2 regions of the Kribbella ginsengisoli genome follow, and region 1 is predicted to be linked to the other one. Evidence: predicted binding sites of a transcription regulator. Region 1 holds the regulator's gene; the other holds the start of a gene.
What was found. Region 1 encodes HrcA, which represses chaperone genes, less so after heat shock. Its sites were predicted from a motif close to TTGGCACTCGNNNNNNNCGAGTGCCAA; they were not measured.

Region 1 (7,689 bases):
GTCGCCGTTCTGGTCGCGGACGAACTCGGCGTCGACGACCGCGCCGTGCCCTGGGACGACCTTGGCGGTCGCGGACAGCAGGCCGATCAGCCGGTCGACCGTGTCGGCCCACTCCAGCGGATACGAGTCCTCGCCGTACGACGGGGGCGCCGACTCCTCGATCAGGTCGCCGGCGAAGAAGACATCGACATCCGGTACGACGACCACCACGTCGCCGTCGGTGTGCCCGTTGCCCAGGTGCAGCACCTCGACCCGCCGGTCGCCCAGCTCGATCACCTTGGCCACGGCGAACGTGTTGTCGATGGCAACGGTCTCCGCGACCGCGGCGGCGGTGTTCTCCTGCGCGTAGCTCGTCGCGTCCTTGAAGGCAGGGTTGCCGAAGACGTGGTCGAAGTGCGCGTGCGTGTTGACGATCCAGCGGATCGGCGCGTCGGTGATCTCGCGGATGTGAGCCAGCAACTCCTCACCCTCGGCCGGAGTACCGCGTGTGTCGATCACCAGCGCGCCCGCACTGCCGACGACCAGCCCGATGTTCACGTCGTACTCCGCGTACCGCCGGACCCAGGTCCGGTCGCCCAACTCCACCCACGCACTCATACCGCGACCCTAACCGGAGGGGTCAGCGCGAGATGACGTCGCCTGCCAGTACCTGACTCTTGTCGATGCCTTCGAGCAGCAGCCCGACGTTCTCGCCCGCGCTCGCCGTCTTGAGCACCTTGCGAAACGCCTCGACCCCGGTGACACGGGTCATCGCCACCTGCTGCCCGGCGCGCATGATCAGCACCTGGTCGCCTTCGGACACCGTGCCGCTCGTGATCCGGCCGGTCACCACCGTCCCGCGCCCGGTGATCGAGAAGACGTCCTCGACCGGAAGCACGAAGCTCCCCGCGTCCTGCGGCCGCGGCGCGTCCTGCAGCGGACCTGCCGCGTGCGCCTGGTTCAGCAACTGCTGCGGATCCATCGGGTTCGGCTCGCGCTTCCAGAACTTCCATCCCATAGCCGCCGACTCTAGTGGTATCCACCCGCCGGGACGGGGGTTGAAGGCCCCCGATCGGCCGCCTAAGGTCGCAGAGCTGAACCGATTCATCCGATCTCTACACCGATGAAGAAATCGAAGGGTGGCGGCGTGACGACACGACGGGCACTGGTGGTCCGGGGTGGCTGGGAAGGGCATGTCCCGGTCGAGGCGACCGAGCTGTTCATCCCCTTCCTGAAGGAGAACGACTTCGAGGTGACGGTCTCGGACACCACCGAGAGCTACCTCGACCTGGCCGGCGTCGACCTGGTGCTGCAGTGCATCACCATGAGCGAGATCACCGCCGAGCAGGTCGAGGGCCTGGAGGCGGCGGTCCGCGCCGGTACCGGTCTGGCCGGCTGGCACGGCGGCATCATCGACTCGTTCCGCAGCAACACCGACTACAGCTTCATCACCGGCGGCCAGTTCGTCTCGCACCCCGGCGGCGCCGTCGACCACCGGATCGAGATCGTCTCCGACGATCCGATCGTCGAGGGTCTGACGCATTTCGACCTCCGCACCGAGCAGTACTACGTGCACGCCGACCCCACCAACAACGTGCTCGCCACGACCACCTTCCGCGCGCACCCGGACTTCCCGTGGATCGAAGGCGCGACGATGCCGGCCGTCTGGACCCGCACCTGGGGCGATGGCAAGGTCTTCGTCTGTACGCCGGGCCACTCCGTCGCCGACCTCGACACGCCAGAGGTCCGCACCATCATCGAGAGGGGCCTGCTGTGGGCGAGCAAGTGACCAACGTCGGCATCGTCGGCACCGGTGTCATCAGCGGTACGTACCTCGAGCACCTCGCCAAGCTCCCCGGCGTCCAGGTGGTCGCCGTCGCCGATCTCGACCTCTCCAGGGCGCAAGCGATCGCCGACCAGAATCCGGGCGTCCGGGCCCTGACGTCCGAGGACCTGTTCGCCGACCCCGACGTCGACATCGTCCTCAACCTGACCATCCCGGCCGCGCACGCACCGGTCCACCAGGCGGCGCTGCAGGCCGGCAAGCACGTGTACGGCGAGAAGCCGCTGGCTGTCGACCGTGCCGAGGCGGAGCCGCTGCTCAAGCTCGCGGCCGCCAACAACCTCCGCATCGGCTGCGCGCCCGACACCGTGCTCGGCACCGGCACGCAGACTGCCCGCGTCGCGCTCGACCGCGGCGACATCGGCGTACCGACGGCAGCGTCGGCCTACTTCGTTACGCCCGGGCATGAGCTGTGGCACCCAGCCCCCGAGTTCTACTACCAACAAGGTGGCGGCCCGCTCCTCGACATGGGTCCGTACTACATCACCAGTCTCGTCACGCTGCTTGGACCGGTGAAGCGGGTCACTGGCCGGGCTGGGCGCTCGCAGGAGCAGCGGAAGGTCCACACCGGGCCGCGGGCGGGGGAGACGTTCCCCGTCGACGTACCGACGCACGTGACCGGCGTACTGGAGCACGAGTCGGGTGCGCTCACCACTGTGCTGATGAGCTTCGACGTGTGGGCCGCACGGCTCCCGCGGATCGAGATCTACGGCACCGAGGGCAGCCTGTCCGTCCCGGACCCGAATGGCTTCGACGGCACGGTGGAGATTGCCACTGCGACCAACCGTGACTGGACGCAACTCCCTGTAGCCGGTGGGTACGCCGGTGCCGGCCGCGGCGTCGGTGTGGCCGACATGGCTCGCGCGCTGCGCAACAACGAGCCGCACCGGGCCGATGGAGCGCTGGCATATCACGTGCTCGATGTGATGGAGTCGCTGCTCGAGTCTGCGGCTCAGGACCAGTCGGTGGACGTGGCGAGTACGGTCCAGCGGCCTGCCGCCGTACCTTTGGGGGCATCCCCGGAATTAGCCTGAGACACGGCCCACGCCGTTACGCGTCGGTAGGTGTCGTGCGGGCTCGGTAGACTGGCACTCGAAACTCGGGAGTGCCAGCCCGAGGGGCCGACGTGAGAGGGGTGGTGCGCGTGCTGGACGAACGCAAACTGGACGTGCTCCGGGCCATCGTCGAGGACTACGTGGCCACCCATGAGCCGGTCGGCTCGAAGACCCTGGTCGACCGGCACAACCTCGGCGTCTCCCCGGCCACGGTCCGCAACGACATGGCCGCGCTGGAGGAGGAGGGGTACATCACCCAGCCGCACACCAGCGCCGGCCGGATCCCGACCGACGCCGGCTACCGGCTGTTCGTCGACAAGCTGAGCACCGTCAAGACGCTGTCGCCGGCCGAGAAGAAGGCGATCTCGTCCTTCCTGGTCGGCGCGGTCGACCTGGACGACGTAGTACGGCGTACCGTCCGGCTGCTCGCGCAGATCACCCGGCAGGTCGCCATCGTGCAGTACCCGACGCTGAGCCGGTCGAGCGTGCGGCACGTCGAGGTGGTGACGATGACACCGCGGCGGCTGTTGCTGGTGCTGATCACCAGCACCGGCCGGGTCGAGCAGCGGATCGTGGAGACCCACGACGACGTCGACGAGCAACTGATCGCCGACCTGCGCTCCCGGCTGAACACGGCGCTGACCGGCCAGCGGCTGACCGACGCGGCCACCTCGCTGGAGAGCGTCACCGAGACCTTCGCACCGCCGAACCGGCCGCTGGTGGCCGCCATCGTGACGAGCTTGCTGGAGGCCTTCACGGTCGAGGGCGAGCAGCGGATCGCGGTCGGCGGCGCGGCCAACCTGACCCGCTACGGCGACGACTTCGAGCGCAACGTGAAGCCGGTGCTGGAGGCGCTCGAGGAGCACGTGATCCTGCTCAAGCTGCTCGGCGAGGCCACCAACCCGCAGACGCTGACGGTCCGGATCGGCCACGAGAACCCGTACGAAGGACTTGCCACCACCTCGGTCGTCGCCACCGGCTACGGCTCCAAGTCGGAGGCGCTGGCCACCCTCGGCATCGTCGGCCCGACCCACATGGACTATCCGAGCACGATGGGCGCTGTCCGCGCCGTCGCGCGCTACGTCAGCCAGATCCTGGCCGACTCGTGAACCACCACCACACACTGCCTACCAAGTGGCTTGGAGTATGAGCACCGATTACTACGCCGTCCTGGGCGTCAGTCGCGACGCGACACAGGACGAGATCAAGAAGGCCTACCGCAAGCTGGCCCGCCAGTACCACCCGGACGTGAACGACTCCGAGGACGCGCACCACAAGTTCCAGGAGATCGGCCGCGCCTTCCAGGTGCTCAGCGACCCGCAGAAGAAGCAGGTCCACGATCTCGGTGGTGACCCGTTCGCGAGCGGTCCGGGCGCGGGCGGCGGCGCCGGCTTCGGCCAGGCGTTCACCTTCACCGACATCATGGACGCCTTCTTCGGCCAGACCGGCGGGGCGACCCGCGGGCCGCGGCCACGCACCCGGCGGGGCCAGGACGCGCTGATCCCGCTGCGGATCGACCTCGCCGAAGCGGCCTTCGGGACGACTCGCGAGCTGAAGGTCGACACCGCGGTGCTGTGCCCGACCTGTTCCGGCTCCGGCGCCCAGGTCGGCTCCGAGCCGGTCACCTGCGAGATCTGCCACGGCCGGGGCGAGGTCACCCACACGCAGCGCTCGTTCCTCGGCGAGGTCCGGACGATGCGTCCGTGCCCGAACTGCCGCGGCTTCGGCACCACCATCCCGAACCCGTGTGTCGAGTGCGCCGGCGACGGGCGGGTGCGCTCCCGGCGTACCGTCACGGTCAAGATCCCCGGTGGCGTCGACAGCGGCACCCGGGTCCAGCTGACCGGCCAGGGCGAGGTCGGCCCGGGCGGTGGCCCGGCCGGCGACCTGTACGTCGAGATCGAGGTCGAGCCGCACGAGATCTTCACCCGCAGCGGTGACGACCTGCACTGCACGGTGACCCTGCCGATGACGGCGGCAGCGCTCGGTACGACGATCGACCTGCCGACGCTCGAGGGCGAGACGACGCCGCTCGAGATCCGGGCGGGGACGCAGTCGGGGACGGCGATGACGCTGACCGCTCGCGGCGTACCGCGGTTGCGGCACGCGGGTCGCGGTGACCTGATCGTGCAGGTGATCGTCGAGACGCCGACCAAGCTGGACGACGCGCAGAAGGCGTTGCTGCAGCAGATCGCCGCCGCGCGGGGCGAGGAGCGGCCGGTCGGTCATGTCCAGGCGGCGCACAAGGGTGTCTTCGGGCGCCTGCGCGACGCCTTCGGTGCGCATTGAAAACGACTTAGGCTGCCGGGCGATGGGACTCGCGGTCTTCTACCTGCCTGACCTCGACGGCCCCGAGCTGGTACTGGACGGGGCCGAAGGGCGTCATGCGGCCGTCGTACGCCGGATCGGTCCGGGCGAGCGGATCCGGCTGACCGACGGCCGGGGCTCCTTCGCCGAGGGGGCGGTCACGGCGTCGTCCAAGACCGGCCTGACCGTGGCGGTCGATCACCGTGGTGAGGTCGACGCTGCCAGCCCGCGGCTGGTCGTCGTACAGGCCCTGCCGAAGGGGGAGCGGGCCGAGCTGGCTGTCGAGATGCTCACCGAGGTGGGGGTCGACCTGATCGTCCCGTGGAACGCGGACCGCAGCCAGTTCCGCGCCAACCCCGAGCGGGTCGCCAAGACCGAGAGCAAGTGGCAGTCCTGGGCCTTCGAGTCCAGCAAACAGTCCCGCCGCTCCTGGTTCTGCGAGGTGGCCCCCATCGCCTCGACCTCGGAGGTCGCCAAGCTCCTCTCTGACGCCGCCCTGGCCGTCATCCTCCACGAAGAAGCCACCACCCCGATGGCCTCGCTGGAGTTGCCCGCGGCGGGCGACATCGTGATCGTGGTCGGCCCCGAAGGCGGCATCGCTCCGGCCGAGCTGGAGGCCTTCGCCGCCACCCCGGTCCGCCTCGGAAGCACAGTCCTCCGTACGTCGACAGCGGGCGTGGCCGCCGCCTCAGCCCTACTCGCCCGCTCCCGCTGGAGCTGACCCGATGGACTGGCTCGACTGGCACCAGGACTACGACGACCCGTCATCTGACCTGAGCGGCCGCCTCCGCTCGGTCCAACGCGCGATCCGGAACCACCTCGACGCGCACCGCGACGGCCCGATCCGAGTCATCAGCGCCTGCGCCGGCCAGGGCCGCGACCTGATCGAGGTCCTAGCCACCCACCCCGCCCGCGACCGGGTATCTGCCCGCCTGGTTGAGCTAGACCCCCGCTTGGCCGACACAGCCCGCACAGCAGCCGCTGCCCACGGCCTCACCGGCATCGAGGTCGTAGAAGCCGACGCCGGCTCAACCGCGAGCTACGCAGGCGCAGTACCAGCCGACCTGGTCCTCTTCTGCGGCGTCTTCGGCAACATCACCCCCGCCGACACGGAGACCACGGTCCGCGCCCTCCCCGCCTTCTGCACCCCCAACGCCACCGTCATCTGGACCCGAGGCCGCCACACCCCGGACATCCGCCAAGACATCCGAGCCTGGTTCACCGACACCGGCTTCAAAGAACTGACCTTCGACGCCCCCGACAACGTCGCCTGGTCGGTCGGCACCAACCGCTACCTGGCTACCACCGAACCACCCACTCCACCGGAGCGCCTTTTCACCTTCCAGTGAGTCGGGTGCCGTCATTTTCCGGATCTTCGAAAAGCTTGTGACGGGTCGTCACTGACTGTTGCCTTGAGTAGCAATCAGTAATCGACGAAAGGTTCGTGAAGATGACTGAGCACAAGACTGTCCGGCGTTTGGCCGGCGTGGCCGGGCTGGCCGTGGCGACTGTGGCGCTGGCTGGGGTGACGAGCGCGGCGGCGGTGGATGCGCCCGCGACTCCGACGGTGGCCGCTGCGGTCCGGCCGGCGAGTGTGCTGGCGATCGACTGTTTCGTGACCACCATCGGCGTACCGGCCTATGACGTGCCGAACCGCAATGTGAAGTTCTGGGCCGGGGAAGGGCAGGGGTTCCGGGTCATCGGGTCGAACGCGTACTGGCGGGTCGGCACGCTCTGGGGCGGGGAACAGCTCGGCAACCTCTGGATCCACTCGAACTACCTGCGGCGGAACGGATCGCACCCCAGCAATCCGCTCTGCAACCTGTGAACTGAGCGGGCCGGCTACTTGACGTAGATCGTCTTCGAGTCGGTGTCGGTGATGTGGCCGTCCTCGGGGGAGGTCAGGTAGACCTCGAGGAGCCACTCGCCGGCACCGAGCTTGGGGGTGAAGCCGTAGTCGGAGAACTTCATGCCTTCCCTGGTCATCGTGAAGTTCTTGACGACTGCCTTGGTTTTCAGGTTGGTGGCCTTCCAGTCGACGGTGGCCTCGTAGGCGGCCGCGGTGCCGGTGACCTTGAAGGGCTCGGTGACCGTCTGGTTGTTCGCCGGGGTCTCGATCCAGACCATCGCCTGGACGTTGAGGGCCTGGGCGCGCTGGAGCGGCTCGTTGGTGTCGATGACGCCGAACAGGCTGGACGGGGTGCGGCCGTCCTCGGTGACCTGGACCGGTGACCTGGACTGCCCGAGGGCGCCCTGGACCGTGTAGACGAGTTGCTGGGCGGCCACGTCGGCCATGTCCGGCTCGAGCGTCGCGTCCGGGAGGCGCTTGAAGTCGACCAGGATCAGGTCGTCGGTGTAGCGGACCGAGTTGATCGCGGCGCCGTCCCAGGGGGAGACGTAGTCGGGGTCGCCGGCGACCTTCGACATCGTCATCAGGCGGACGGCCTCTTCGGCCGGGCGGCCGTTGATCGACTGCCAGGTGCGGTACAGGCGGTAGTCGGGGCC
Region 2 (7,689 bases), on a different contig from region 1:
TCCACGGTGGCTTGTGGGAACCGATGGACGCGGAACGCTTCTGGCGTACTCCGGGCATCGTCGCCACACTCGAGGCGCGCGGTGTCACCGTCCTGGTGCCTGATCGTCCCCAGCAGCCAGGCAGTTGGGCCGAAGAAGTCGCGGTACTGCGCGAGCACCTTCCGCAGGAACCGGTCGTGGTGGTCGGCGCCTCCAACGGGTGCTCGGTGGCTGCCCTACTGGCGATCGAGTACCCAGAGCTGGTCGAAGGACTCGTCCTGGCCTGGCCGGCGACGGGCGGCGACCCGGTGACCGACGAACGCACGCACGCAGGCCTCACCTCCAGGGGCGCATCATCAACCGTGGCTGACGAATTGCTCGCTGCGGACACCTTGCGTGGAGTGCGGGACGAAGACCTTGCGCGCCTGGGTATTCCAGTGGCAGTCCTCCCTTCGGTGCCAGAGAATCCATCTCATCAACGCAAGACGGTCGATGCCTTGCTGGGCCTGATCCCCGGCAGTCGCGAACTCCCCGGCTGCCCAGAACCACCCACCCCATACTTCCCACCCCACAAAGACGAACTGGCCGGGACGCTGGCTGCTTTCGCGAGGAGACAGTCCTGATGGAGCTGCGGTCGTTCGAGAGTGAGTACACGGCACTCGTCGCGGGCTGGGCGACGACGGCCCATGAGGTCGCGTTGCTGACCGGGCGGGACGAGTACCCGTTCCCGGCCGACATCCTGACCAGCTGGCGCGCGATCGCCGACGACATCCGGGCCTACCTGTACTTCGATGGCGAAACCCCGGTCGCGTACGGCGAACTCTGGCTCGACGACGAAGAAGACGAAGTCGAGCTGGCCCGCCTCATCGTCGACCCGGCGCTGCGCGGCAAGGGCGTCGGCACCGACTTCGTCCGCGCTCTCCTGGAACCGGCCCGGTCCGCCGGCTACGCCGAAATCTTCCTCCGCGTCCGCCCCGACAACATCCAAGCCATCCGCGCCTACCTCCGAGCCGGCTTCCAGCCCGTCCCCGACGACATAGCCGCCGAATGGAACAAGCCCCAACCCATCAACTACACCTGGCTCCAATACCCCACGACCGACGAACCCGCCGGAGCCAACTGACCCGCCGTGGCCAACTGACCTGCCGTGGCCAACTGACCCGCCGGAGCCGATTGACCCGCCGTGGCCAGCTGCCCTGCCGGAGCCGATGACTCGCCGGATCCGACCGGACTGCCGAAGCCGACCGGACTGCGGGTCCGCGCCGCCGGTCCGGTCGACTGCGTTGTACTGCGAGGACACAGCCGACCGGACCTTCATGACCTCGGTCAGTTCAGCGGACGGGCCCGCAGAGCGTCGCGGATCTCGACCAGCAACTCCTGGTCCATGGTCAACGGCTCCGGCTCCTCCTCGGGCGTGCCGGCCTTGGCCGCGCGGCGGTCCTGGATCTTCTTCATCGGGACGACCAGGACGAAGTACACGACGAGCGCGGTCAGGAAGAAGACGACGAAGGCGTTGATGATCGCGCCGATGTCGACCTTCGAGGCAGCGTTGCCGTCGACGATGTGAAAGGCCAGTCCGTTCACGTTGCTGCCGCCGAGTGAGGCGATCAGTGGCGACACGAGGTTGTCGACCACTGTCTTCACCACGGTGGCGAACGCGGTGCCGATCACGACCGCGATGGCGAGGTCGAGGACGTTGCCCCGCATAAGGAATTTCTTGAAGCCGTCGATCATTTTGCAGTGCCTCCACGATGCGGGGCCCGGGCGGACCCTCGGCTGGGTACCCGCAAAACGTAGGACTCCACTCGCTGGATCGCGAGCAACCGCGCCGCACCGCCACCGATCGCCACCGCCCGTGTCTGATAAGTGACCAGTCGATGGATCAGCTGGTGTCGGGCGTCAGTGCGAAGCTGATCCGTGCATTCGCCGTCGCTTGCGCGATTCGGCCGATCACGTCCCGCCCGGCCGCGATCACGACCAGCGCCCCCGAGGCCCCGGTTGACGACGGACGCGCCGCGGGCAATGCGATCACCCGCACGGCGCCGGCCAGGGGAGTCCCGGCATCGGCCGGAGTGCTCGTCGCGGCGTACAGGTCGATCCGGTCGCCGACCTGGAGCAGCGTGGTCAGGTCCGCGTCGTCGATTCGGACGGGATAGGCCAGTTGCCCGGCGGGGAGTGACGCAGGACTCAGAAACCGCGCGTCGGTGAGTGGCTCGCCGGAGCGCACCGGTCCCGCGAGGACACGTCGGGCGACGTCGCTGCCCGGCTGCAGGGCGCCGGCGGGCACGACGGCGACAGGGAGTCGCAGCGTTCGAAGGTCGCGCGCCGTCGGCGGCGAGCCACCGGCCAGGTCTCTGGCGGCGGCCAGGACGGCGACCGTCGGTGATGGTGGCGGGGAAAGGGCGGCCATGCCGCAGTACACGGCTGCCGCCGCGGACACCCCGGCCAGCAGGCGGCGGTGCCGGCGAACAGCTTTCAGCAGGTCACGAAGAAGAAGTCGGCTCATGCCAGGGAAGGTACGAGCCTACGAAGCCCGTTCTTCCGTTGTCCACAAAGGAAGTTCAGGCAGCGCTGGTGTTGCTGCTCGAGGACGGCCCGGACGAACCCGACGAGCCGGAAGAAGACGACGACGAACCCTTGGACGAGTCCGAGGACGACGCCTTCGACCCGTTGGACGACGACTCCGACGACGAAGACGAGGACGACTCGCTCTTGGCCGGCAGCGTGCTGGTCCCCGACGAGCGGCTGTCGTTGCGGTAGAAACCGGAGCCCTTGAACACGACACCCACGGCGTTGAAGACCTTGCGCAGGGTCCCTTGGCACTCGGGGCAGACCGTCAGGGCGTCGTCGGTGAAGCTCTGGCGGACCTCGAGCGAGTTACCACACTCGGTGCACTGGTACTGGTACGTCGGCACGTGATTCCCCTTCAGGCCGCTGGCACTCCTACTACTCGACTGCTAATAATGCGTTACGGGCCCGAAGTATTCCAACTTCTGCCCGGGATCGGCGGTCTAGACCGCTCTGTGTCCACAGGTTTCGGGGAGCGGCATTTGGGGTGCGGGGCCGGATTCTCTAAGTTTGGTCCGTGCGTCGCCTGCTGCGTGTCATCATCCTGTCCGGAATCGTGTTCGCCACCTTGCTCCTGGTGGTGGCCGGGACCGGCGTCTTCGTCGTCCGCCACTCCTTCCCCGGCTACGACGGGACGGTGGAGCTGACCGGACTCGACGCGGACGTGGAGGTGGTCCGCGACGGCAACGGCATCCCGCAGATCTATGCCGACAAGCCGGGTGATCTGTTCGCCGCTCAGGGTTACGTACACGCCCAGGACCGGTTCTTCGAGATGGACTTCCGCCGGCACGTGACGTCCGGCCGGCTGGCCGAGCTGTTCGGCAAGAAGGCGCTGGAGACGGACAAGTTCGTCCGCACGCTCGGCTGGCGACGGGTCGCGGAGAAAGAGCTCGCCCTGCTCACGCCGACCACCCGGCAGTACCTGGACGACTACGCCCGCGGCGTCAACGCCTACCTCGACACCCACGAGGGCTCCGCCCTCAGCCTCGAGTACGCCGTACTGTCGCTGAAGGACCCGACCGGCCCCGACTATCACCCGGAGCCCTGGACCGCGGCCGACTCGCTGGCCTGGCTGAAGGCGATGGCGTGGGACCTCGGCGGCAACATGGACGACGAGATCACCCGCACCAAGCTCGCGGCGAAGTACCCGGTCGCCAACATCGCCAGCCTCTACCCGGACTACCCCTTCGATCGCAACGAGCCGATCATCGCGACGGCCGCGGTGACCAAGGGCGGCGCGTTCACCACCTCCGAGCAGGCCCCGGCGCCGCAACGCGGCATGCTGACCGAGGACCTGCTCAAGTCGCTCGACACGATCGACAAGGTGGCCAAGGGCCTGCCGGACCTGATCGGCCGCGGCGACGGCATCGGTTCGAACTCCTGGGTCGTCTCCGGTGAGCACACGACCACCGGCAAGCCGCTGCTGGCCAACGACCCGCACCTCGGCGCGACGATGCCGGGCATCTGGACCCAGATCGGCCTGCACTGCAACAACGTCAACACGCAGTGCCCGTACGACGTGTCCGGGTTCAGCTTCTCCGGCCTGCCCGGCGTGGTGATCGGCCACAACGCCTCGATCTCGTGGGGCTTCACCAACCTCGACCCCGACGTGATGGATCTGTACCTGGAGAAGTTCGCCGGGCCGAACGCGGTGATGTACGACAACAAGCGCACCGGCCTGGCCCGGCGCGAGGAGAAGTTCAAGGTCGCCGGCCAGGACAAGGAAGAGACGATCATCGTCCGGGAGTCCCGGCACGGCCCGATCATCTCCGACGTCGGCGACGACGAGCGCGAGGCCGGCGAGCTGTCGGCGAAGAAGCTGAAGAGCCCCGAGGCGTTCGGCGTCGCCCTCCAATGGACCGCGCTGACCCCGGGCCGGACCGCCGACGCGCTGTTCGCGATCAACCGGGCCCAGAACTGGACCCAGTTCCGGGCCGCCGCCTCGATCTTCGAGGTCCCGTCGCAGAACCTCGTGTACGCCGACCGCGAGGGCCACATCGGCTACCAGGCGCCCGGCCGGGTCCCGATCCGCAACGCCGGGTTCGGCGACTGGCCGGTGCCGGGCTGGGACTCGCGCTACCACTGGAAGGGCTACATCCCGTTCGACGCGATGCCGACCGAGGCCGACCCCGTCGACGGCGTGATCGTGACGGCGAACCAGGCGGTCGTGCCGGAGACGTACCCGTACCACCTGACCGACGACTGGGACTACGGCTACCGCGCGCAACAGATCCTCGAGCGGGTCCGGGCCGCGGGCAAGCTCGACGCGAACGCGATGGCCTCGATCCAGCTCGACACCAAGAACCGCAACGCCGAGCAGTTGATGCCGTACCTGCTGCACGTCCAGATCAACGACGAGTTCGACCGGCAGGGCCAGGACACGCTTCGGAACTGGGACTTCACCCAGCCGGCCGACTCCGCGCCCGCGGCGTACTTCAACGTCGTCTGGCGCAACTTGCTCCAGCTCACCTTCCACGACCAGTTGCCGGAGAGCGCCTGGCCGGACGGCGGGTCCCGCTGGTTCGAGGTGATGCGGACGCTGGTCACCCAGCCGAACAGCACCTGGTGGGACAACCTCGACACCACGCAGCGGGAGAGCCGCGACGACATCCTGCGCGAGGCCCTGGTCAACGCGCGGGCCGAGATCACCACCAAGATGGCGCGCGAGCCCTCGAACTGGCAGTGGGGCCGGCTGCACAAGCTGACGCTGACCAACCAGACGCTGGGCACGTCGGGCATCGGCGTGGTCGACAAGCTGTTCAACCGCGGCCCGTACGAGCTGGGCGGCGGGTCGTCGATCGTCGACGCGACCTCGTGGGACGCGGCCGAGGGGTACAAGGTGATCTCGACGCCGTCGATGCGGATGGTGGTCGACCTGTCCGACTTCGACAAGTCGCGCTGGATCAACCTGACCGGCGTCTCCGGGCACGCGTTCTCGTCGAACTACATCGACCAGACCAAGCTGTGGGTGCGCGGCGAGACGCTGCCATGGGCCTTCACCCGCGGCGCCGTGGAGGCGACCCGCAAGCACACACTGACCTTCACCAAACCGGAGAAGGACAACTAGCTATCCGAGCTGGACCAGCCGGGTCGGGGTGAGTGCTGCCTTGACAGGCTGGTCGTGCGGGTCGGCCGGGAGCTCGTCGAGGATCTCGGAGTCGTGGACCACGGCCCAGGTCGGCGTACCGGGAGAGACTCGGGCCAGCGCCCGGTCGTAGGAACCGCCACCACGGCCTAGCCGTACGCCGCGACGGTCGACCGCGAGCGCAGGGCAGATCACCAGCTCGGCGGAGGCGATCGCGTCGGCGCCGAGATCCACCGGCGGCTCTGAGAGTCCCAGTCGACCGGGGACCAGGTCGGCCGCGCCCGGGGCGATACCCCAGCCGAGGTCGTTGTCGGCGTACAGGACCGGCAGCAGAACCTCGCGGCCGGAGGCGAGCAGCCAGTCGATCAGCGGCCCTGTCTGCGGCTCGTTGGCCATCGAGACGTAGACCGCGATCGTCCGCGCGGCGACCACCTCGACCTGTTCGCGGGCGACCGCGAGCAGCCCAGGTCCGGACAAAGCGGCCGTTACGCGCCGGGCGGCCAACAGTTGCGAACGCAATGCCGCCTTCGAAGAGAACACAGGGTGATCCTAGAGACGCATAGTGACGCAGTTAACGTCGCGGTGAGGATGCCTACCCTAGTGTTGGGTCATGAGTGAGGCAGGTCTCCAACAGGCACAGGAGAAGATGCGCGCGGCCGGAGTCGCCGACGTCGCGGTGAAAGTCTTCTCGCACTACTACCGGTTGTTCGAGTCGGGCCAGCAGGGCACGATCCGCGAGGACGACATCGATCCGGTGGGTGAACTGCCCCATCTGGAGCACCTCGATCCCAGCGAGGAGTCGCGGCGGGCCGCCCTCGCCGAGACGGTGGTGATCAAGCTCAACGGCGGTCTCGGTACGTCGATGGGCGTCACCGGACCCAAGTCGGCGCTGCCGGTCAAGGACGGACTGAGCTTCCTCGACATCATCGCCCGGCAGATCCTGGCCACCCGCAGGGCGTACGACGTACCGCTGCCGCTGGTCCTGATGAACTCCTTCCGCACCAAGAAGGAGTCGCTGGCGATCCTCGGCGAGTACTCCGACCTGCCGGTGGACGGCGTCCCGCTCGACTTCGAGCAGAACATGGAGCCCAAGCTCCTCGCCGACGACCTCACCCCGGCCGAGTGGCCCGACGACCCCGAGCTCGCCTGGTGCCCGCCCGGCCACGGCGACATCTACACCGCCCTGGTCGCCTCCGGCACGCTCGACGCGCTCCGGGAGAAGGGTTTCCGGCACGCGTTCATCTCGAACGCGGACAACCTCGGCGCCACCCCCGACGGCCGGATCGCCGCCTGGATGGTCGAGCACGACGTCCCATTCGGGATGGAGGTCTGCCGCCGGACCAGGTCGGACCGCAAGGGCGGCCACGTCGCCGTCCGCAAGTCCGACGGCCGGCTGATCCTGCGCGACAGCGCTCAGGTGCACCCAGACGACGCGAAGCACTTCCAGGACATCACCCGGCACAAGACGTTCAACACCAACAACCTGTGGATCGATCTCGACCGGCTCGCCGAGTTGATGGCCGGCCACGACGGCATCCTCGGCCTGCCGATCATCGTCAACCGCAAGACCGTCGACCCGGCCGACTCGTCCTCGCCGAAGGTGATCCAGCTGGAGACCGCGATGGGCACCGCGATCGAGACCTTCGAGGGCTCGCAGGCGGTGGTCGTCGACCGGAGCCGGTTCAAGCCGGTCAAGACGACCAACGACCTGCTGGTACTGCGCTCCGACGTGTACCAGCTGAACGACGCCGGCGACCTGACCACCCATCACGTGGGCGACGAGCCGTACGTCGACCTCGATCCGGAGTACTTCAAGATCCTCGCCGACTTCGAGGCACGGTTCGCGGCCGGACCGCCGTCGCTGGTCCGGGCCGACCGGCTCGAGGTCCGCGGTGATGTTGCCTTCGGCAAGGATGTGGTGGTGCTCGGCGAGGTCGAGGTGGAGGCGCCGGCCGGTGAACGCCGGGAGATCCCCGACGGGACCGAGCTCCGTGGATGATGTCTGGATCCGGCCGTTGGAGCCGTACGACACGGACGAGGCCGCAGCGGTTTGGTGG

Region 2: the regulator HrcA is predicted to act here: its motif matches at 2,914-2,940, upstream of ABD768_RS43095 (FmdB family zinc ribbon protein).

What each region holds. Positions count from the first base shown of each region.
Region 1 covers NZ_BAABAA010000003.1:201,054-208,742, reverse strand. The annotation lists gene ABD768_RS14675 (MBL fold metallo-hydrolase) at 1-597, opposite strand, end outside; gene ABD768_RS14670 (EF-Tu/IF-2/RF-3 family GTPase) at 620-997, opposite strand; gene ABD768_RS14665 (ThuA domain-containing protein) at 1,127-1,768, shown strand; gene ABD768_RS14660 (Gfo/Idh/MocA family protein) at 1,753-2,856, shown strand; gene hrcA (heat-inducible transcriptional repressor HrcA) at 2,967-3,986, shown strand; gene dnaJ (molecular chaperone DnaJ) at 4,024-5,166, shown strand; gene ABD768_RS14645 (16S rRNA (uracil(1498)-N(3))-methyltransferase) at 5,189-5,905, shown strand; gene ABD768_RS14640 (SAM-dependent methyltransferase) at 5,910-6,533, shown strand; gene ABD768_RS14635 (hypothetical protein) at 6,635-7,012, shown strand; gene ABD768_RS14630 (Gmad2 immunoglobulin-like domain-containing protein) at 7,027-7,689, opposite strand, start outside.
Region 2 covers NZ_BAABAA010000002.1:365,391-373,079, reverse strand. The annotation lists gene ABD768_RS09105 (alpha/beta fold hydrolase) at 1-602, shown strand, start outside; gene ABD768_RS09100 (GNAT family N-acetyltransferase) at 602-1,102, shown strand; gene mscL (large conductance mechanosensitive channel protein MscL) at 1,306-1,713, opposite strand; gene ABD768_RS09090 (SAF domain-containing protein) at 1,862-2,485, opposite strand; gene ABD768_RS43095 (FmdB family zinc ribbon protein) at 2,541-2,894, opposite strand; gene ABD768_RS09075 (penicillin acylase family protein) at 3,065-5,614, shown strand; gene ABD768_RS09070 (5-formyltetrahydrofolate cyclo-ligase) at 5,615-6,172, opposite strand; gene ABD768_RS09065 (UTP--glucose-1-phosphate uridylyltransferase) at 6,243-7,631, shown strand; gene ABD768_RS09060 (GNAT family N-acetyltransferase) at 7,624-7,689, shown strand, end outside.